Regions from separate parts of the Dyadobacter helix genome, predicted to be linked through region 2. Evidence: riboswitches for the same ligand, from Rfam matches in the RefSeq annotation. Region 2 holds a riboswitch; the other holds the start of a gene.
The links. Region 2 has a riboswitch for cobalamin ahead of KOE27_RS25145 (TonB-dependent receptor plug domain-containing protein). Riboswitches for the same ligand answer to the same signal wherever they lie in the genome.
Positions count from the first base shown of each region.

Region 1: another riboswitch for cobalamin. It lies ahead of metE (5-methyltetrahydropteroyltriglutamate--homocysteine S-methyltransferase); the one in region 2 lies ahead of KOE27_RS25145 (TonB-dependent receptor plug domain-containing protein).

Region 1 is NZ_CAJRAF010000004.1:646,624-657,626, forward strand. Features, by position in the region: gene KOE27_RS28390 (sulfatase family protein) at 1-424, shown strand, start outside; gene KOE27_RS28395 (methylenetetrahydrofolate reductase) at 630-1,625, opposite strand; gene metE (5-methyltetrahydropteroyltriglutamate--homocysteine S-methyltransferase) at 1,960-4,260, opposite strand; cobalamin riboswitch at 4,407-4,595, opposite strand; gene KOE27_RS28405 (alpha/beta hydrolase) at 4,921-6,006, shown strand; gene KOE27_RS28410 (hypothetical protein) at 6,151-6,642, opposite strand; gene KOE27_RS28415 (cytochrome-c peroxidase) at 6,658-7,689, opposite strand; gene KOE27_RS28420 (MbnP family protein) at 7,712-8,497, opposite strand; gene KOE27_RS28425 (hypothetical protein) at 8,751-9,128, opposite strand; gene KOE27_RS28430 (hypothetical protein) at 9,163-10,071, opposite strand; gene KOE27_RS28435 (cytochrome-c peroxidase) at 10,083-11,003, opposite strand, start outside.
Region 2 is NZ_CAJRAF010000002.1:4,152,446-4,163,448, forward strand. Features, by position in the region: gene KOE27_RS25125 (hypothetical protein) at 1-13, opposite strand, end outside; gene KOE27_RS25130 (hypothetical protein) at 208-390, opposite strand; gene KOE27_RS25135 (thioredoxin family protein) at 707-1,261, opposite strand; gene KOE27_RS25140 (DMT family transporter) at 1,377-2,321, opposite strand; cobalamin riboswitch at 2,401-2,602, shown strand; gene KOE27_RS25145 (TonB-dependent receptor plug domain-containing protein) at 2,729-4,597, shown strand; gene KOE27_RS25150 (YncE family protein) at 4,652-5,737, shown strand; gene KOE27_RS25155 (tetratricopeptide repeat protein) at 5,816-6,556, opposite strand; gene KOE27_RS25160 (DEAD/DEAH box helicase) at 6,624-7,961, opposite strand; gene fbp (class 1 fructose-bisphosphatase) at 7,999-8,994, opposite strand; gene KOE27_RS29950 (helix-turn-helix domain-containing protein) at 9,180-11,003, opposite strand, start outside.

The DNA of each region.
Region 1 (11,003 bases), on a different contig from region 2:
AGCCGGTACCATAAGTAATGCAACGACCACGCTGGCCAACCTGATGGCTACCTGCCAGCAATTGACGGGAGAAACCAGCCCCGTTTACAATACGGAAGACAGTTACAGTATACTGGACGTGTTACTGGGCAAATCCAAAGAGATTGCCACCCAACCCGCTGTTGTTCATAGCTCATCGATCGGTTTTTTTGCGATACGCAAAGGTGACTGGAAACTGATTGAAGGACTTGGTTCCGGAGGATTCACCGAACCCCGAAAAATCAATGAAACGGCAGGTCAGCCTGCGGGCCAGCTTTTTAATTTAGCAACCGATATTTCAGAAACAGAAGATTTGTACGCACGTTACCCAGACAAGGTGAAAGAACTTAAGCAACTGCTCACCGAAATCAAAAACAGTAAAACCAAGGTCACCGGCAAACAATAAGCCCTGATTTCTCCTGTAATTTTCCTGAATTTTGACTCAGGCAAAAAAACGCGCTTTGTAACTACTGCTTTACGCAGGATATATTTCATCTGAGTAGCCCGAACGGTTGCCCGTGACACACATTCACCGCGCCTGGGATGAAGGTTATTGTTGCATTTTCAAATCAAAATCTACCCACTTTATGATCCCCGGAATAATCCAGCTATCAGCTCACATAACTGCCGGTATCTGATAGCTCGTTCGCATCTTTGGCAATCGCTGACGCCTGCGATTGCCTTATCCCTTTGTCTTCCAGCATCCGGCCTATCGCACGCGTCATTTCAACCGACGCTTCTATCTCCGCCTTGCGGATAGCAACACTTTCTATATTAAATCCAAAGGGTATCGAGCGATCCATACAAAATGCTGTCAGCTCAGACGCAATCTCCAGGCATACACGCACCGATTTTTCCAGCATATCTTCAGCTGCTTCCAGATCTTGCTTTAACTGAGCCGGCACGTGAATACCCAGCCATTCCATGAAATGCAAAGTTTTTGCCGACCCGCAGGTGCTGATTGTGAATATGATGGTCGGAGGAGCGATCTGTCTCTTTTCACAGGTGGCGGCCAGGTCTGCTACCACCTGTTTGGCATATTCCAAATCAAAAACACATTGGGATATAAAATAAGATACCCCGCTGCTCATCTTGTCCAGTATCCTGATATCCTCGTCTTGTAGTACTTTGTGCCGTTCCGGGATGGTCACTGCACCAATGACGGATGTTTCCTGATGTCTTTCCCAGATCTGATAGGCTTCCGGAAGACTGGTTTTGACAGGAAAGTCAGGTGCCGGTACACCAACAAAAACAGGATAAAAGCTCTGCTCATGTAGCTGTTCCAGCCAGTCGGTGAGTTCCTCAGACGAAAATTTTCCAGCCGGACGGTAAATGATCTTCGGAATGCCTAGACCACCCAGATACTCCGACGCAAACGTCAGGGGATCCAGGGCATTGATAAATGGAAACGGCCTTTCCTCCGTGGTCCGCGCCGACTCGTCCTGAACATCATATACAATCAGCGCGTCAATATCCAATAAAGACAAGCGCTCGGTAGTTCTCTCTGCAATTTCCGCAACGCGTTCGGCGGCAGTAGCGGCCTTGGGCGGAGTGATACCATAAAGCAACACCCCCGATTCTCTTGATTTGATCTTTTGTATGAACATTTTTGTATTTAAAATCGGGCCTCAGGCCACCATTTTCATTTCTTAAAAGCTATCCGCACAACGGATCGGATCATCGTCTGCTCCTTCGTTTGCCTGTGCTTTTACTCCCTTGCATCCATCCCAGGGTTTGAAAAAAAGCACCGGGTAATTCTATGGTCTTTCCCCAATCCTTTTCCCGTAATCCCTGATGTTATCGGGCAGTACGTTCCCGTTTCCAGGGCAAAATTATTTCCTTTTTTATAATATCAATACCCGCAGTACATCATAAATAAAAACAGGCAAATTTCTTACCCCCAAGGACGGTCCAAATTGTCCGCCCTTGGGGGGTAGTTGATTACGCATTTACTGCAATCTGTTCACGAGCTTGCCGGGCAGCCGCCACCATATTTTCAAGGGCTGCTTTGGTTTCGGGCCATTTGCGCGTTTTCAAACCGCAGTCGGGATTCACCCACAGGTTTTCGGCCGGCAGCAGATCCGCCGCTCTTCCCAAGAGGGATGTCATTTCTTCCGTGCCCGGTACGCGCGGCGAGTGGATGTCATACACCCCCGGACCTATTTCGTTCGGATATTCAAAATGGGCAAATGCCTGCAGCAATTCCATTTGCGAACGGGACGTTTCAATCGTGATGACGTCGGCATCCATCGCAGCAATGTGCTCTATTATGTCATTAAACTCACTGTAACACATATGGGTATGTATCTGTGTGCGGTCCTGCACACCTCCTGCCGTAATCCTGAAAGCCTTTACGGCCCAATCCAAATAATGTGGACGCCTGGCCTTCCGTAAAGGTAACCCCTCCCGTATCGCCGCTTCATCGATCTGAATCATCCCGATGCCCGCCTGCTCCAGTGCGAGTACCTCGTCATGAACAGCAAATGCGATCTGATTCGTAGTCACTTCTCTGGGCTGGTCGTCGCGCACGAAGGACCACTGCAGGATCGTCACCGGGCCAGTCAGCATACCCTTCATGGGCCTGTCCGTCTGCGCGGCAGCAAAGGTACTCCATCGTACGGTCATATCCTTCGGACGGCTTATGTCGCCATAAATCACCGGCGGCTTTACACAACGACTACCATAACTCTGTACCCAGCCATTTTTGGTAAAAAGGAACCCTTCGAGCTGCTCTCCAAAATATTCCACCATATCGTTCCGTTCAAATTCTCCATGCACAAGAACATCCAGCCCAATCTCTTCCTGCCAGCGAATGGCATCAATGGTAGCCTGCTCGATGGATTTCTCATATTGCTCAACCGTCAGATCTCCTTTTTTGAATCTGGCACGCAGTTGGCGTATATCATCCGTTTGCGGGAATGAGCCAATCGTGGTGGTCGGGAAGGAAGGAAGGTGAAAGCGTTCACGCTGGATGCGCTGCCGGACGGGAAAAGCACTCGCACGGGTTGCATCCGCTTCCGTAAGGGCCGCCACACGGTCCTTTACGGCTTGCCTGTGTACCTTTTGTGAAGTACGCCTGCTTTCAATCGCTTTCCGGTTAGCCTCAAGTAACGTATTGTTTCCTTCTAAGATCTGCCTCAGCGCATCGACTTCCCCGAGTTTCTGCCTGGCAAATGCCATCCAGTTTTTGATTTCAGGGTCCAGAGCGGTTTCCAGGTCAAGATCAATCGGACTATGTAACAGTGAGCATGATGGTGCTACGATCACCCGCTTTGCTCCCAGCTTCTCCACCGCCCTATAGATCAGGCTTAATGATTTTTCGTAATCGTTCTTCCATACATTACGTCCGTCAACCACACCCAGCGACAATAAAAGCCCATCCGGAACCAACGCCAGGACTTCATCCAACTGCTCCGGCCCGCGTACCAGATCAATATGCAAAGCTTCAACAGGCAAGTTCACGGCCAAAGAAGTATTGTCCAGCAAAGCTTCAAAATAAGTAGCAACCATCAGTCTGACCCCGCCGACCTGTCCCGCAATAGCCCGATAGGCAGCTTCAAATGCTTCTTCTTCCTTTTTTGAAAGATCAAGTGCAAGGCAGGGCTCATCCAGCTGTATCCATTCCGCACCCAAAGCGCCCAGGCGGTTGAGGATTTCGATGTATACGGGAATCAGTTTTTCGAGAAGATCGATACGTTCAAAACCCTGTTCCTTTTCCTTACCAAGGAGCAGGTAACTTACCGGCCCCACCAGCACAGGCTTTGCCTTTTGGCCAAGCAGCCTTCGGGCGGTGGTATATTCAGCAAAGATATTTTCATTGTAAATACTGAATTCCTGCTGGGCTGTAAACTCCGGGACAATGTAATGATAGTTGGTATCCAGCCACTTGGTCATTTCCATGGCCGTGATATCCAGGCCGTTTCTCTGGTAGCCACGCGCCATCGCAAAGTAAAGATCCGTTTCCGCATGGTCACCGTCCTGTGCAAGCACCGGTGCGTAACGCTGAGGTATCACCCCCAGCAAAAGGCTTGTGTCCAGTACATGATCATAAAAACTGAAATCATTGCAGGGGATGATGTCAATACCTGCATTCAGCTGTGTCAGCCAGTTCTCTTCTTTGATCTTCTGTGCAACGCGATGTAATTCCGTCAGGGCCATCTTACCCGCCCAATATTGCTCACATGCTTTTTTTAGTTCTCTTTGTTCGCCTATCCGTGGATAGCCCAGGTTTTGTGTTAACATTTCGTCGGTTTATTTTGATAAAATAGTTTAAAAGTGCATTGCAGAATGTAACAATGCTTCGAGAAATGGCATACTGAGACAGCGACAACCGCCCCGGAGAGGCTGTCGAAAATATAATCAGGCTCGTGTTTTATTACGCGAAAACATTGTCTGTCCGGTAGCAGGCAGGTATCCTGACTTGTAACCTGGCGTCCGCCGTTCCTGGCCCGAAGACCATTGGACACATTGGGACGACAGTGAATAGGTTACTTACAGTTGCGCGACAGCTCGTGATTTGCACACGATTCCCCTTTTCATTCCGACTTTCATCGAAAACCTGTTCCGGTAATTATGGAAAAGAACGACTCCGTATTTTTAAAGTATATAAGATTAAATATCTGCACAAAAGTATATTATAGTAAATTAATATCTATAAAATATAATAATATTAGATTATTTTTAATTTAATTAACAATAAAATAGATAATAAATCTTTTAAGCAATAAATTTTAGGACACGAATAGATGAAAATTCTACCGGCCCGTATACACTAAAGTCCTCCACTCGGCTACATCAATCTAAAGCTGCATTTGCTCAATTAAAAAGGGTATTTCGTCAATCTGTTTTCCGGTAATACCTGGGTTCGGACTTACTTTGCTTACCAAAATCCAGGGAGAAACCATGATAACAATCCGCCGTGCATTATTTTTCGTTTTATTATTAGCCATGATCAGGGAAACCCGGGCTCAAAACAGTCCGGGTGCCCATCCTGCCAGAACGGGCAAATTGGTTACAGCAACGATAACCTCAAAAATCCTTCAGGAAAATCGTATCGGCATCAGCACCGATCGTAAAATCAAGATATACCTCCCTCCCGGCTACGAAAACTCGGGGCGGTATTATCCTGTGGTTTATTTTCTCCATAGTATCTTTTCTAACAATGACGTACTGATGGAAGATGGAAAGGTCACCACCCTCATTGACCGCGCCTGGATGCACGCAGTAATCGGTGAATTCATTTTTGTAGTACCCGATTACCGTACTGCCACCACCGGCAGCTTATATGACAATTCACCCGTGAGCGGCCGGTGGCTTGACTATACCACGGAGGAAGTGATACCTTATGTCGATCAAAAATTCAGGACCATGGCGCGAAAAGAGAACCGGGCTGTGGTCGGTGAATTCATGGGAGGAAGAGGTGCCCTGAAACTGGCCATGACACGCCCGGATATTTTTAGTGTGGTATATGCGCTCAACCCCGTTGCTACAGGGATGGGCAAAATACCATGGAGTTATACGCAGATCGACTGGAAGAAATTGCATACTTCCACCACCTATCCCGACAACAGCCTGGACGGTATTTCGCAAATTTTTCTGATGGTGAGCCAGACCTACCTGCCCAATTTAAATCGGCCGCCCTATTATTGCGACTTTTTTATGGAGCCGGACAATGGCAAATTCAAACCGAACGTGGTAAACATGATCAAAGCGCAACGTGGCTTTTCCATTGGTGAGACCATTTACGACTATGCTGATCAACTGAAATCCCTCAAGGGAGTCGCTTTAGACTGGGCACGGTTTGATCCGATCCACGCACACATCGATTCTAACCGCGAACTTTCCAGAAAGCTGGAAGATTTGGGAATTGCGCATGAAGCGGAAGAATACAGCGGCGCTCCATTTGAAAAAACCTGGCTCGACGACGGAAGGTTTTATTTGCGGGTATTGCCTTTTTTGGCCAGAAAAATGGATTTTGGTACCAGATAAGCAGGTTTTAGCCAAAGATAAAACAGTAGGCCGCGAAAAAAAAAGAGTATATACGTATGGCCTGATAGCACACATACGAAAAAGCACAGGAGCAGATACCGCCTGTGCTTTATGTACTATTAACAAGTTTACTTTAAATTACTTTTATTGTTTTATATATTTCTTTACAAAGTTTTCTGAAGCAGCCATAGAACGCCGCATCTGGCCACGCACCGCCTGGATACTGCTTTTCTGCTCCGCAAGATATTTTTCTCCCATACTTACATCGAGCTTTTCCAGTGTGTCTGCTTTATACTGATGCATCCAGTCCATCATGGATTTGTCAGCCGCTTCCAATTGTCCGACCAGTACCTGTGCCTGCAGCATTTGTGACTTGTACTGCGGATCTGCCTTTAGCGTTAACAGGCTGTCCATCATCTTTATATGGGATTTGAGCTGCTGTTGCAGGTCCATCATCTCGCCCATTCTGGGCATGATACTGTCGTGAATGGCCATCAACTCCTGTTCCTGAGGGTTCCGATGCCCCGCATGGCTGGTATCTTCATGGCTTTCGTGAGTGGAATGCTCTTCCTTATGTTCACTTTGGCACGCGATGAACAGCGTAATTAAAGTAAGTCCTATCAGATATTTTTTCATTCAATGATCATTTTGTTAAAAATTTGATGGCTTCTGATGCTCTGGATCCCGCACAAACTCCTGATCTGTAATGGTATACAGAAATGCAACAACCTGTTTCTTCTGCTCGCCGGTCAGTTCCATACCAGAGGCAGGGATCAGTTTATCGAGCGTTGCTGAATTCTTCACCCCTGTGGAATAATGTTCCAGCACATCTTCCAGTGTGGCAAACCGGCCGTCGTGCATGTAGGGGGCGGTAAAAGCAAGGTTACGCAGGGAAGGCGTTTTAAATTTACCCAAGTCGGAAACATCATAACTGATGCGGTAGCGTCCCAAGAAGAGCCCCTCGTGGGAGGTATCCGAAAAGTCCGCATCCAGTCCATTGTTATGATACCCCTGATCCGTAAACAGCTCTCCTGCATGACAGCCCTGGCATTTCTGGCGAACCAGTTCCAGCCCGCTGAGCTCGTCGGCAGTCAGGGATCCTCCTGGTTTATTCAAGCGGAAACGATCATATCTGGAGTCAGCAGAAATAAGGGAACGCTGAAATTGCGCCAATGCCTTCGCTACATTTTGTGAACTGACCGGGCCATCAAAAGCATTTTGAAAACCGGATACATAGGCCGGTACCGCGTTAAGCTCGTCCATGAGTTCATATAGGTCCTGCCCCATCTCGTCGTGCGCGGTCAGCGGACCAAAAACCTGGGATTCCAGGTTGGTGGCCCCTCCGTCCCAAAACAACCCGTTAGTTGCCCAAGCCAGATTAAAGAGGGCAGGTGTATGACGAAGCAGGGCACTACCAGAAACCCCGGCAGTACTCAACCGGGCCCCGTCAGTAAATGCCCGCTGCGGATCATGACAGGTTGCACAGGAAACTTTATTATTAGCCGATAACCTGACATCATAAAACAGCATCCTGCCGAGCGCGATACCTTCCCGACTCATCGGGTTACCGGTATCAAAGACTGGTTGCGGAAAATGAACCGGAGCCTCAAAAGTGTAAGGCTCTGGTTCAATTTCTGATTTGCTGCAGGAGCTCAGAAGTACCACCGCAGCCATTATTGTCATATTTTTGATATCAACCGGCATTTTATTTCACTTCCGTCCCGAACGCGATTGCTTTGGTTCCGTAATTGGTAGCTACGGCGGACATCAGAGGGGCCGTCATGGCGTTGATCGTCGGGTTTTGCATTACATCTACCCCGTCAAAGATCTTGCTAACATCCACATTCAGCACCACTCCCTTAGCACTTACAGAATTAACCGGTGCAGGAAGATCGATACTCAGCGTTTTGTAATTGGCATTCAGCCCGGTTTCAGTTGTAAACTTTTTGGTGTCGCTGCCTTGTTTCACAGTACCGCCCACTGAGCTGAAAATGTAGCTGGAATGCCACATCCAGGCAATGTTACTCATTCCGTTGCCGATCGAAAGCTCTCCCGACTGGAGGCTCAGGTTATCGTTATGCTGGGAATCCACCCCGATCGAAAATTTAACCGTTTTGTAATCACCGGCCGGAATATCCTTTAAAAGGACCGTTTCACGTTTTTTTGCAGGATATATCATTTTATCATTGATCACCCCGGAAAGGTCCAGATCTCCCACTTCTTCGATCAGATAATAGGAATCGGGCACCTTATACTCAGCCCCTTTGGCGTCCACCAGGATCACATTGCTGACCCAATAGCGAAGCTTTGTAAAGTTGTAGGTCTGGCTGCCGATGGTGAAATCCTTGTTGAGTGCAAAATCGGAAGCGCCAACCCGTGCGTCAAAGGTAAGCTCCATGTCTCCCGCAGCTGGTGTTACGGTATCTGCATCATCGTCAGAACAAGAAGTAAAAAGGGCCGCAGCCAATGCGAAAATGAAAATACGTTTCATATATTCTTTAATTTTAAAAGCAAAATTGATTGATACTGAATTTTTTATAAAAATTTTATCCGATTCAACTATGGCCTGTTACAGGAAAACTACCAACCCTAGATATAACAGATCGGTCATCAGAAAGCCGTTTACCGTAGCCTGGAAAACACGGCTCCCACCCATTGCCATGCGCATGACTATTCATCCCTGGGAGGCAGAGATAACCCGTATGACATGATCAGCAGCTGACAGGCTTTGAAGAAATGCAGCATTACCACCAGGGTGGTTGCAGGATATCGTTAATGGGGGATGTGTACACCCGAAGCAGATAAAAGAAACGCAGCAGGCAGGTAACCGTAAAAACCTGATTGGGAAAGGTAAACCCATGAGACGCTACGAAGAAGAGCTGTGCAATCGGCATGTTTTCTACACGCTCCGTGGTTTCCTTGTCCTTTTTGTTCTGCTGCTCTTTGAGTTTTTTAGCCAGATAACACTTGCCGTTACAGTTCAGTGTGGGCTTGTCGCGGTTTTCACAGAGTACTCTGGCTATGTAAGCCCGGTTGATGTTAAAATAAGCAACTGTTCCCCACGGACTCAGCGTGGGTAGCATTACGGCAAAAAGCAGTATGTATGCTAAAACAGATCGCATGAAATTGTGCTAAGGCGGATACTAAAATAACCGATCAGAATAAAAATCCAAGTTGTACCAACACTCTCTCCTTGGCAATGACATGCCCGGAAGAGCTTTTTTGGGCAAGCGGTTTCTGACCGTTCACACCCAGTGTCCAGCGATTAGAAAAAAAAGTAACCCCTGCTGTACCATTCAAAAGTCTCCCGCCTGTTATTTCCAGAATTTCGCCGTCTTTTTTGCCATGTTCTGCGTTTTCGGCATACACACCAACGCTGGGCGTAATGGATATAGCGCCGATCTTAAAGGAACGGTATAGGTCTATGGTACCAAACAATTGATCGCCAAACTTGTAATTTTGGGAATTGGTAGTATTAAACTTACGTGAGACATTGGTAGCCAGTCCCCATTGATTCAGATTCACCGTGTAAAAGGCGTTCAGGATAAAATCTGTGCTTCCGGTGCCCAACTGAAAATTGGCATTGGCAACTTCCAGGGTATTGTTTTCATCAAATTTAAACTTACCCGTGGGCAATTTGATTCCACCGCCTACCATCAGTGTGTGCGTAATAGCACCGGAACTCTCCTTGTCCATTAAAGTATTTAGAATATTATAGTTGGCCAGAACAGTGATATCGCCCAGTCCATTCTGTTTTTTTACATCAGCCGATGTAACCTGACGGTCAACGCGGTAAGGCACAAATGCCATAACCTGCACCCTTTTGATCGGGAAAAATCTGGCGTATACTTCACCCAGATTGAAATGTTCCTGGGTACGGAGTACTTTACTGTCTGGGTGGGTTACAAAGTTAAGCCTTTGGTAACGTACCCCGATCAGTGATTTGTTGGATTGTGGCAGCAGCCCGAAGTAAGAACCACTGTTTGCACAGCCGCAAATATCGCAGGCCATTGAAATATGGGCTGCGCAAATGAAAGAGAGTAATAATCTGTATTTAATTTTCATAGGAATTTCAATTAGAAAGCAGTTCCGATACCCGGATCCGACAGTTTAGCTTCGCGAATGAATTGTTCGTCCGACAGCGTTTTTAAGAAAGCAATAAGTGCCTGCTTTTCGGTTGCAGTTAAGGCTATACCTGTTTTTCCATTTTGCTGAATAAGCAACGGATCCAGCGTAGTGAGTTTTTGAACACTGTCGGTATAGTGATCCAGTACTTCTTCCAGCGAATGGTAGCGGCCATCATGCATATACGGGCCGGTCAAGCCTACGTTGCGAAGGCTTGGTACCTTAAATTTATAATGATCCGCCTCATTCCCCGTGATTGCCCCTCGTCCCAGGTCATTGTTCATCATGGGCGCCAGGCCATTGTTCCTGAAGCTATGGTCGGTGAACAGCACTCCGGCATGGCACGAGCTGCAATTTTTCTGGAATAACACCAACCCCTCCTTCTCCTGGGTGTTGAGTGCTGCGGCATCTCCCGCCCTGTAATAATCGTATTTTGAACCGGCCGAAACCATTGTCACCATAAACTGAGATAACGCTTTCATCATACGCTCGGAGTTGATTTCATCCGTTCCAAAAGCTGCTTTGAACATTTTGGGATAGTCCACCGGAATTTTTGATGCGGGATTGGGTGTTTTCCTCAGCTTGTCCAGCACATTGGTTACCTTCTCATCCATTTCAACAGGATTTTCAATCGGATTGAAAGGAAAAAGGTCCAGGTCGTGCACACCGCCATCCCAGAAAAAGGAATCACTCCATGCCATGTTCTGTACAGCCGGGGAATTACGTACCCCCAGCCGATCGTCCACACCATGGCTTAGCTCGTGACCGTGATGTGTAAAGGCAGCCTGTTGCTGGTGACAAGTACCGCACCCTACCTGGTTGGTTCGGGACAGTATGCCGTCATAGAAAAGAAACCTTCCTAGCTCCACACC
Region 2 (11,003 bases):
AGGCATCAAGCAAATGGAAGTAGTTATCGTAAGATGGGCTGTATCAGATATCTATATCGGGCTTATCTACATATTCGCCATTTCTTCCTATCGTTTGCCTGAAATACCCGTGATAACCCACAGCTAGTCCGCCGACTATCGGACATCGTGTTTTTTTAATGCGGTAGCGATATTAACCAGGGTCTCATAGATATTCATGCTGAGACACTACCTTAACGAATGGCTTTTGTTTGTAGCAAGGGATTTTCCTTTTACATCGTCACCCCTAAGAAAATAGACAAGGCCCTCGAATTTTTCCTGAAGATCCCTTAATACGTCAGCGCTAACCGTATTGGTTTTTGCGTTGGCTTTCAGCTGTTCGAGGCTTTCGTATTTGGTTAGCTTACTCATGAGAAATTACCTTTTTTCTATCAGAACAGAGAAAGTACAAATGTAGTGCAAAAAGTCAATGAGAAATTAAATGATGCCCTGGAAATAGTCTGGATATAGCCGAAAAATAAACTTGGAGTGTCCAGTTGTATGCACATGAGGGATTTTTATTTCAATAAAAAAATGACCTGATAAGAGTTTACTGGGCGCTATTTAGGCACTGTAATATAATGCCAGCGAAAAATACATTTATTTCATTAAAGCCATTGTTGACGTTTAAAGGGGTTTTTACAAAACCACCAAAAATTAAAAGACCGCCTCTCTCTTTTCCATACAGCTATCTCACAGCAAAAAGAGTTGGGTAAATTTTCGTTTTATAATCTTCGAAAGCTTCTTTTTTATGATAATTTTCTCCGAAGAAAGTAATCACTTCATGAAATTCTCTTGCCTTCATATAACCGGGTAAGGGCTGGATCATCTGAAATTGATCGTCCAGGAAAACTGTGGTAGGGTAGCTGGGCTGATTGTTCGTCAGAGACAAAGCAAGCTGGTGAACCCTGTTTTCGGGAAGGTATTCAAATTTTAGGTTCCCCAGAATGACGGGCTTGGTTTGCTCCGCATTGAACTTGACGGCGTAAAATTTTTCGTTTATATATTGGGCCACTTTCGGATTTTTAAAAGTTTCGCGGTCCATTACCTTGCACCAGCCACACCAGTCGGTATATACATCAATCAAAATTTTGCGCGGTTCCAGCTGCATTTTTGCATAAGCCTGCTCTATTGTCAGCCATTGGATAGCTGCATTTTTCGGAACATCTGCATCAGACCGGAAGCCTGTTAATGCCAGCATACAGGAAGCAAAAAGAAATGCCGGGAAAATTAGTTTCTTCATACCGAAATGAATTTCTTTCTGAACAAGTTTATATGGCGTATTAGTTTCGGAATCAATAACGGCATACCTTATCAATTTTAATACAGAAAAATGACAGCGAACCAGGTATCCGGAATTAAAGCGTAGGTTCTGCTTTTTCAGTTTTATTTTTAGCCGCGGATATCAGTATTCCGCCGACAATGATCAGCACCATACCGGTGAGCATGGACAGGGAGGGAATGGCTTCGCCCATTATAAATCCGAGGATTGAAGAAAAAAGGATGTTGGAATATCCCACAGCGGCTACTCTGCCCGCCTTGTCATACGTGAAAGACTGAGTAAGCATTCTTTGGCCGATCAGCGCGGCTAAACCCAGGGCCAGAAAACCAGCCCATTGGGACGTCTCAACCGGCCAGCGAAAAGTGCCCAACAGGAAATTAAGAGCGGGTATTGGAAAATAGGTACCTGCAACCATCGATAGTATGGGCATCAATATCCCGCTCAGCATGAATGACAGGATGATGGCGCGGGTATCGTAAACCTGGCCAAGCTGACGAATGGAAAGATAGGAAACGGCTGTGAGTAAGGCATTGCCCAGTCCGAGGGCATTGTCTTTAAGAGAAACCGAAAGGTCGGGCCGGAAAACAAAAAGAATTCCTACAAAACCAATAAAAATAGCGCTCCATTCCTTGGGTGTTAGTTTTTCTCCTATTAACAGCCATGAAAACAATGCAAGGAAAATAGGATAGGTATACTGGTAGGTAGAAGCTCTGCCCAGCCCTAATACCTGGATCGCATAAAAGAGCATGTATAACGATAATGTACCCACAATTCCCCTGAATACCAGCAATCCCAATTTTCCGCCACCTTTTTGTTCAAACGGACGTTTCCTGATACTTGCATATACGAACACCACACCGACTATATTTCTGAAAAAAACAAGCTGAACAGTATGGAAATCTTTTCCGAGCCATTTGGAAAGAGCTGAGGTAAGCGAGAAGAAAAAAGCGGCGCCAAGCATCAGAAATATTCCTTTTTGCGAGGCAGGTATTGCGAAACGATTTGTTACTGTGGAAATCAAAGCAAGGATTTTTATACAAAGATATTATTTTAAAATGATGCAGTTTTGCAAATGCCATGCAGAAACGATTCCAAATTAATTACCTTTGTGCCGTTTTGGTGCCTGAGGCTGTGATGTACAGTCCAATGGCTTAATAGGGAATCCCGTAGATCCGGGAGCTGTCCCCGCAACTGTAAGTCTTAAAAGGTTGATTTTAAACTTCAGGCCACTGTCCGGCATGGATGGGAAGGCGCAAAATCAATACGACGAGCCAGGAGACCTGCCAATCATTTTGTTGCACTGCTTTCGGTGGAAAGGCATTGATTAACAGTTGTGTTATGGTTCAGTCGGTGTTTTATTGCGGGTTTGGTCGGGTTCGGCGTACTTTTCTTTGTACGTTGGTTTTCCTGTTTCCGGCCTTTGGATTAATGGCACAAAAAGATACTGTTTTTCTGGATCCTGTGACAGTGAAAGGTTTTACTCCCCACAAATATATGGCGGGGCTGAGGGTGCAGAAAATCGATTCATCCATTATTCAGCGGTTCAGGTTTCAGAATATTACAGAATTGCTTTTACAAAATAGCTCCCTCGCTTTCAGGAACTACGGGCCCGGACAGTTGAGTACCGTTGCCTTCAGAGGAACATCTTCGAATCACACCGCGGTACTCTGGAATGGCGTCAACATTAATTCCGCCAGCCTGGGGCAGACAGATTTTTCGACCATACCGGTGGCCGGTTTTGAACAGCTATCCGTTCTGTATGGTTCGGCGGCGAGCCTGGTTGGCTCAGATGCCGTGGGAGGGAGCATCCTGCTTGAAAGTGGCCCTGCTCCTTTATCCTATGGTTTTTCGGTTGGGCGCCGGCACGAGAGTTTCCGGAACAATCAGACCCAGTTATCAGGCCATTATTTTTCACATTTGAAAAGGGGATGGACTTTTGCGGGGAAAACAGCTGCATACAATTATCGTATGATGAATCGTTTTCCTTATTCAGAAAGGCAAAGTATACCGGTTTTACATTCCGAAACTTTTCAAAAAGGTATTGTACAGGACCTGATTTTTAAATCAGAAAAGGATCATGAGTTATCGGCACATATCTGGCTTACCGACAACAAGCTTACCCTGACGCCCGGAGATACCGCCGGTCGTGAGCTGACACGGACAACAGCTTACCGAGCCATGATCAGATACCACACCGGAGATTTTTCGTTCCGTACCTCCTGGGTGCGGGATGTTATTGATTATGGAAAAGGGAATTATGCGTTGCTTGATCACGCGGTTACCGACAGGCTTGCTGGCAGGGGAGAGTATGAATTCAGACGGAATATTGGTGATTCCGGTAATTATGTGAACGTACGTGCCGGAGGTGAATTCACCCATTACCTTGCGCGGATCGCCGGATACGAAAGGCCGTCCGTTTCTGAGAACCGCGGTGACGTATTTTTGCTGACCCGTTTGCAGGCGTCTTCCAGGTTGGCGGTGGCAGTAAACCTTCGGCAGGCTTTCATCACTAAATACAGTCCGCCGATTACTCCGTCCTTCGGAGGAGATTTTTTATTAATAAAACTGGCAGATTATACCCTGAAAGCGAGGGGTACCGTTTCCAGAAGTTACCGTGTACCTACCTTAAATGAACGGTACTGGAAAGCGCTGGGGAATCCCGACATCCGTCCAGAAACCGGCTGGAACAAGGAAGTAGGACTTGACGACAGGTATCTCATCAATGACCGCAATATTTTGACTACCTCCCTGACTGTTTACCATAACCGCGTCAGCAACTGGACTTACTGGAATCCGGCAAAAAATTACCGTGTTGAGAATCTGCAGCAGGTTCTGGCACGGGGTATTGAAGCACAGGCCAGCTGGACTTTGCAGGCGGTGGCATGGAGAACAAGCTTGCAGATGGGTTACGCATACACCAAAAGTACCCAGGAAAAGGCATATGATGCTTATTCTGCTGACGTCATTGGAAAGCAGCTGGTATTTGTGCCGATGCATAACGGAAATTTAAGCGCGTCCGTACAGTACAAAAAGACGAAAATTACCGGTCAGTTGCAGGCTATCAGCAGGCGGTACACTACTTTTGATCATTTGAGGTCACTGGATGGTTATGGCTTGGTGAATCTTTCAGCAGAAACTACTTTTACAACCAGGCAAATACATTTTATGGTACAAGGGCAGGTTAATAATCTTCTGGATACGTTTTATCTTAATGTCCGTAACAATGCCATGCCCGGAAGAAGTTTTGCCCTGAGCCTCGTGGTGTCATTTAAAGGAAATGCAGTCAAAAAAATATGATTAATGCGCCGGAGATCGTGCTGGCTTTACAATTTTACCAATCTTTTAAGAACAATGAAAAAACAATTATTCAGGATTTTAACAGCAACAGCGGTATCTCTTACAGTGTGGTCATGTAACCAAAGTGATCCAGCGCCCAAGGGGGACTATGCTCAGGGGGTGTTTGTGATAAATGAAGGTAATTTTACCCAAAACAACGGCAGTATTTCTTATTTCTCAAGAGAAGGGGGGCCGGCAGATGACGATATTTTTAAGGCAGTTAACGGTTTGGAATTAAAAGGAGGTGTTCAGGGTTATGCCGTGGCAGGCAATAATGGGCTCATTCTGGTTGACAACTCGGCGGCAGGTTTGGACAAAGTGGAAATTGTGGAGGCTAATACGTTTAAAAAAGTGGCTACAATAGGAACACCGGATATAGAAAATCCCCGCAGAGTAATAGCAATCAGCAGTGCCAAGGCATATGTATCATGCTGGGGAACAAATGCCGATTATACCTATCGTACGGGATATGTGGCTGTGATTGATTTAGCTACCAACAAGGTTATTAAAAAAATTGATATTCTGGGCGGTCCCGAAAATATGGTACTTCACGAGGGTAAAGTTTTTGTAGGAACAGTTTCTTATGGCGGAGGTAAGGCACTTAACGTAATCAATACCAGTTCGGATCAGATCGTGAAAACCATATCCACTCCAGGTGGAGCGCCGTCACCCATCGGGATTGACGCTAACGGGAAGTTATGGGTTGGGGCAGGAATTGAGGCCAGCAAAATTGACCCGGTTACCTATGCTGTGGAAACTACTTTAAAGATAGGAGAGAATGCGACAAAATCTGCCGGTAATTTTGTGTTTGGAACTGACAAGAAGACGATTTTCTTTGTTCTTTCTTATTATGATGCTAACTATGTAACGCATGGCGAAACATATAAATTCGGAATTGCGGATACGAAGATCAGCCTCACTACACCTTTGATCAAACGTGTTTTTACCGGTCTTGCTGTAGATCCTTCGCAGGGGCTGATTTATGCGGGCGTTACGCCATCTTATGCGCAGGCGGGATATGCAGTTCGTTACCGGACAGACGGTTCTGTGGTTGATTCCATCAAAGTGGGTATTGCTCCAACCGGATTTTTCTTCAAATAGGAAGCGGAATAAATTCCAATACTGATCATAAAAAAATGGGCCTCGAAGCCCATTTTTTTATGATATTTTATGCTCTTCCTATTTAAAGAAACCCTGGGGGTCAGGCATTTTTGATTTGAGAAGCTCTACAAACTCAAAGTTCAGCTGAGCAAAATCCAGAGAACGGCCTTTGTGTAAATGTTCCCAGGACTTTTCAAATTCATTCAGATTAAAATGTAACAAAGCCAGGTTATACTGGCCAAGGGCGTATGTAGAATCCTGGGTAATGGCACGAGTCAATAACGTTTTTGCTTCTTCCAGTTCTTCGGGACGGTTGGTAATGGCAAAAAGTTTAAGATCCACCGTAGACAAATCCACGAGCAGCGGTACATTGTTTCCCTGTATATTAAGACCTCTGCTCAGCATATCCTTTGCCTGTACCCAATCTTCCCGCTGATAAGATACTACACCCAGGCCCCAGTAAGCATCAACATTTTTGTCGTTCAGCAAATGGGCCAGGTTAAAACGGTAACATGCGGTGTCCAAAGATCCTTCCTGCAGATATTCCCATGCTCTTGCGGTGAAAAAATTGCTCGCTTCCTCCCGGGACGAGAACGATTTGTCACATTCACTCAGGAAACGGATTTCTTCATCAATTTGCTCGGAACTCTTACTGCCTTCTCCATAAAGGGGTAAAATGCGTTTTTCTTTAAGCTCAAGAGGGCGTTTTTGCGAAATATTAGTGTCAGAGGCAGGTCCGGCACTTGCTAAATGAGTGTTTTGTGCTAAGCTCAAAACAGGCATTAAAGTAGTGAACCAGATAACAACAGATTTTTTCATAAAATACTCAAATAGAGAACAGGTTTCTATTGTCCAAATTAAACGGAATTATTGAAAATGTATTGTATTATCTTCTTTTACTTCGTCCGGAGCTGTTTCTTTTAGAGTGTTGTGCTTTTACGGAGGATTTTACAGGCGGCCTGAAAGTCTTTTTCTTTTCATGAAAAGCCCCCAAAAATGTAGGATCTTCTCTTCGTCGCTGGTTATCTATTTCGCGGAGCATTTCCTGTTGTTCTTCTTTGGGAGTGGGAAGGATTTCCAGTTCTTCGGGAAGGTCGGTCCGGGGAATTTCCATCCTGATGATCTTCTCAATCTTCCGGATGTGATATTCATCGGCCATGGTCATGAAGGTAATAGCCTGCCCGACGTGGTTTGCACGCCCGGTCCTTCCGATCCGGTGCACATAGTCTTCGTAGATCAGCGGCACATCGAAATTAATGACATGACTTACCTCGGTAACATCAATGCCCCGTGAGGCAACGTCGGTTGCCACCATCACTCTCACTGAACCCTCCCGAAAGGCATCCATGGCATTTGTACGGGTATTTTGTCCCTTGTTGGCATGAATCACGCGTATCTCTTCCTCAGGAACTACTTTTCGGAGCAGATATTTGTATACGTTCCCGGCTACTTCCCTGCTTCTGGTGAAGATCAGCACACGTCTGAAAACTTCCGTATCTTCCAGCAGTAGGGTCAGCAGGTTCACCTTGGTCCTGAAATTAGGAAGTTCGTATAACACCTGTTCCACCATCTCGGCAGTTGTGGCCTGCTGGGTTACTTCCACCCGGGTAGGGAATTCAAGGAATTCGTAGGAAAGCCTCTCTACTTTATCTGCAAAAGTGGCCGAAAAAAGTAAATTCTGACGTTTTCGGGGCAATACCTCCAAAAGCCGGCGTATCTGCGGCATGAAACCCATGTCCATCATTTTGTCAGCTTCATCCAGCACCAGGGTAGTCAGTTGTTTTAGAATCACGTCCTCTTTGAGGTACAGGTCCATCAGCCTGCCAGGCGTGGCCACTATGATATCCACACCTTGATGGATGGCTTCGATCTGGGATTTGGGCCCCAGGCCACCGTAAAGAGCAACGGTTCGCAGGTCGGTATATTTGCTAAGCTGGTTAATGGAGCCGGCAATCTGCATCACCAGCTCCCGGGTGGGGGCCAGTATCAGTGCCCTTGCATGCTGGCCCTGGGCATATTTTATCTTCATCAGAATAGGCAATACATACGCGGCTGTTTTACCGGTTCCTGTTTGTGCTATTCCGAGTACATCGTGGCCTGCCATGGCCATGGGTATGGCTTGTTCCTGTACAGGGGTTGGCTGGGTGTAACCGGCATCCTCAATCGCATTGAGTAATTGCCGGTTAAGTTTAAATTGTTCGAAGGAGTTCAACGTCTCTTGCATCCTGCAAAGGTACGAAAACTAAATCAGTCGGTATCCATTATGCTTTTACAGCCTCCTGAACCATAAGCCGGGAGCCTATAAATAGAGGTGACCGTTGGTGGAATGTTGTTGGAACAATGTCAAGAATGCTGCCAAACCCGTCGCTCGCTCCTCCGCCCGATTGTTCTGAAATAAAGGCGAGAGGATAACATTCGTAGATCAGCCTGAGTTTTCCCCTGAGGTCTTTTTTGGTGGAAGGGTAAAGATATATACCCCCTTTGAGCAGATTTCTATGAAAATCGCTCACCAGGGAGCCGATGTACCTTGCGCTGAACTCGTTTTTCTTGCAGTGGACAATATAGTCCTGAACGGATTGGAGGTAACTGTTATAATGTCCCTCGTTTACGGAAAAAGTGGTTCCGTTGGCGGGTGAGCAAATGTTTTTATGTGATAGTATAAATTCTCCGAGAGACTGGTCCAGGGTAAAGCCGTTCACACCGTTGCCGGTAGAGTACACCAGCATAGTGGAAGAGCCGTACAAGATATAACCGGCCGCCACCTGTTTACGGCCACCTTGCAGGAAATCTTCGCGGGTAGCCGGTGCGCCCATGGGAGAAACCCGGCGGTAAATGGAAAAGATGGTACCGATGGATACCCCCACATCTATATTGGAAGAACCGTCCAGCGGATCCATGGCTACTACATACTTACCTTGGTTATTGCCTGTATGAATAATTTCTTCCTCTTCTTCTGATAAAATAGCACAGGCCTCACCACCGTTTTTGAGTGCACGTATAAAACGTATGTTGGCAATGATATCCAGTTTCTGCTGGTTTTCGCCCTGTACATTTTCAGTCCCGTTTCCTCCGGCGATATCCACCAGGCCCGCTCGGTTAATTTCCCTGTTAATGATTTTACCGGCCAGTGCTATATCCCTGAGCAACTGGGAAAGCTCTCCCGTAGCATACGGGAATGTACTTTGGTTTCCCATGATGAATCGGTCGAGCGTAACGCCAACGGGCAGTGCAAGTTCCTGAACAGTTTTAGAAATCATAACATTGAGTTTTAGGTTTTTTATGCTAATCGTTAAGGAAGTTAAGGCTTCCTTTTGCATATTTCAAAACGATTGATAACATAAATATTTTTGCCCTGAAAAGATCGAATTTGCTCAATATTAAGTAATTGGCAGGATAGGGGTGCTGCGGTTAAATCTTCGTCTGCGAGTGTTTTACTTCTTTTTTAATCCTGCCCTTTCCGGAGATGTAATAATACACCTCTGATTTCGGAATAGGAAAAATCGTCGCCCAGAGCAGTCTTTGCTTCACTCAAAGAAATGCTGCGGCCGGTAGTAAAGAAATCGGTGATCTGGCTGACTTTTTCGGCAGGATACAGCTCACGAATGTCCAGCTCATCGATGGCGATATAATGATGCAGGTGCGATTCGATCGTGGAGACACTTAATCCGCGGTCTTCTGCGATTTTTTCCAGCGGAACTCCCTCTCTGAACATCTCAAGGCTCACGGCTTTGGTATCAGGTTTTGCTTTTTTCACCGGGGCAATCACCGTTTGCTGTCGTTCTATACCATTTTCTTCACAATAAGTATTAATCATATCCAGCACCTGGCTGCCATACTGACGTACTTTTGTCTTGCCAATGCCTTTGATACTTTCCAGTTCTGCGGGGGTAGAGGGCAGTTTCTCGGTCAGTTCCTTAATGGCTTTCTGGGGCATGACGATGTACACCGGCACATTTTTCTGATCGGCTACCTGGTCTCTCCACTCTTTGATGGTTTTATATAAATCGTTGTGAAGTAAGCCTTTGCCGGTAGTTGTGGGTGCTTTTTGCGAGGTTTTAACTTTCAGTTTAAATTCAATATCGGCGTTGGCTTTCACGCGCAGGTATTGGGCAGTATTAAAATTTTCCTTAGCGGTAATCAGCGTTTCATGTTTCAGAAAAACACTTTTCTGAAAGTTTTCAAATGCTTCAAGAATAAGTTTCCTGACCGCCTGGTTGTCGGTATCCAGATTCATTTCTGTTGCGAGTGAGGTAAGCAGATCCGTTTTTTCAAGAAAGTAGGCACTTGCTTTTTGAATCCGTACCTGGGCATCACTGTTTTCTTCAGGCAACCCTCCTGAGAGAAACAGCTGTGATAACTGGGACCTGAATTTTTGAGCTACCGTCTGAATGGAAGTCTGGCTTATTTCCAGGAGTTGCTTGGATACCCTGATGGTTTCGGCATCCAGAATGCCGGTATTGCCTGAGAGAACCCTGTCCAGCTGAAACAGGTTTCGGTGAAGAGCGGAAAAGTCGAAAAGCTCATAAATAAGGGATTGTTGAAAGCTGATTTTTTCACTTTCAAGCCGTTGACTGTCCGGTTGATTTTTGCTTACTTCTTTGGTATAAACAGATATGGCGCCGTCTGTAATCACACTTCTCTCCCCGATCGGACTTCTCAGTACCATACCTTCATAACTTTTGCAGCGGCTGAGTGCTACATAAACCTGTCCGTGAGCAAAGGAAAGTTTTGCGTCGATAATTGCTTTTTCAAATGTAAGTCCCTGGCTTTTATGAATCGTGATTGCCCAGGCAAGTTTCAGCGGAAACTGTGTAAAACTGCCTATGACCTGCTCGTCAATTTCCTTTGTCTCCTGGTTCAGTACATATTTTACATTCGTCCATTCTTCCGGTTTTACGGGTATCTCAGCGTATTCACCTTTACATTTTACATAAATGGTGCCGCTATCTATTCTTGATACGAAACCAATTTTACCATTATAAAAAAGCTTGTCTCTCGATGAGTCATTTTTGACAAACATGACCTGTGCTCCGGTTTTCAGGCTCAGATCATAATTGGTAGGGTAGCTGTATTCAGGGAAATCACCATCGGTTTTTGCTTCGAAATACTCAGGTTCACCGGGTAGTGTTTTTAATTTGGTATGGTTTATTTCCTGCGCGGTGGAGTTGTGCGTCGTCAGCGTGATGTAACCTTCATCATCCGCGGGGACAAAATCCGGAAGGTATCTCTGGTTCAGATAGGCCAGGGTATCCGCATCCAGCCGGTT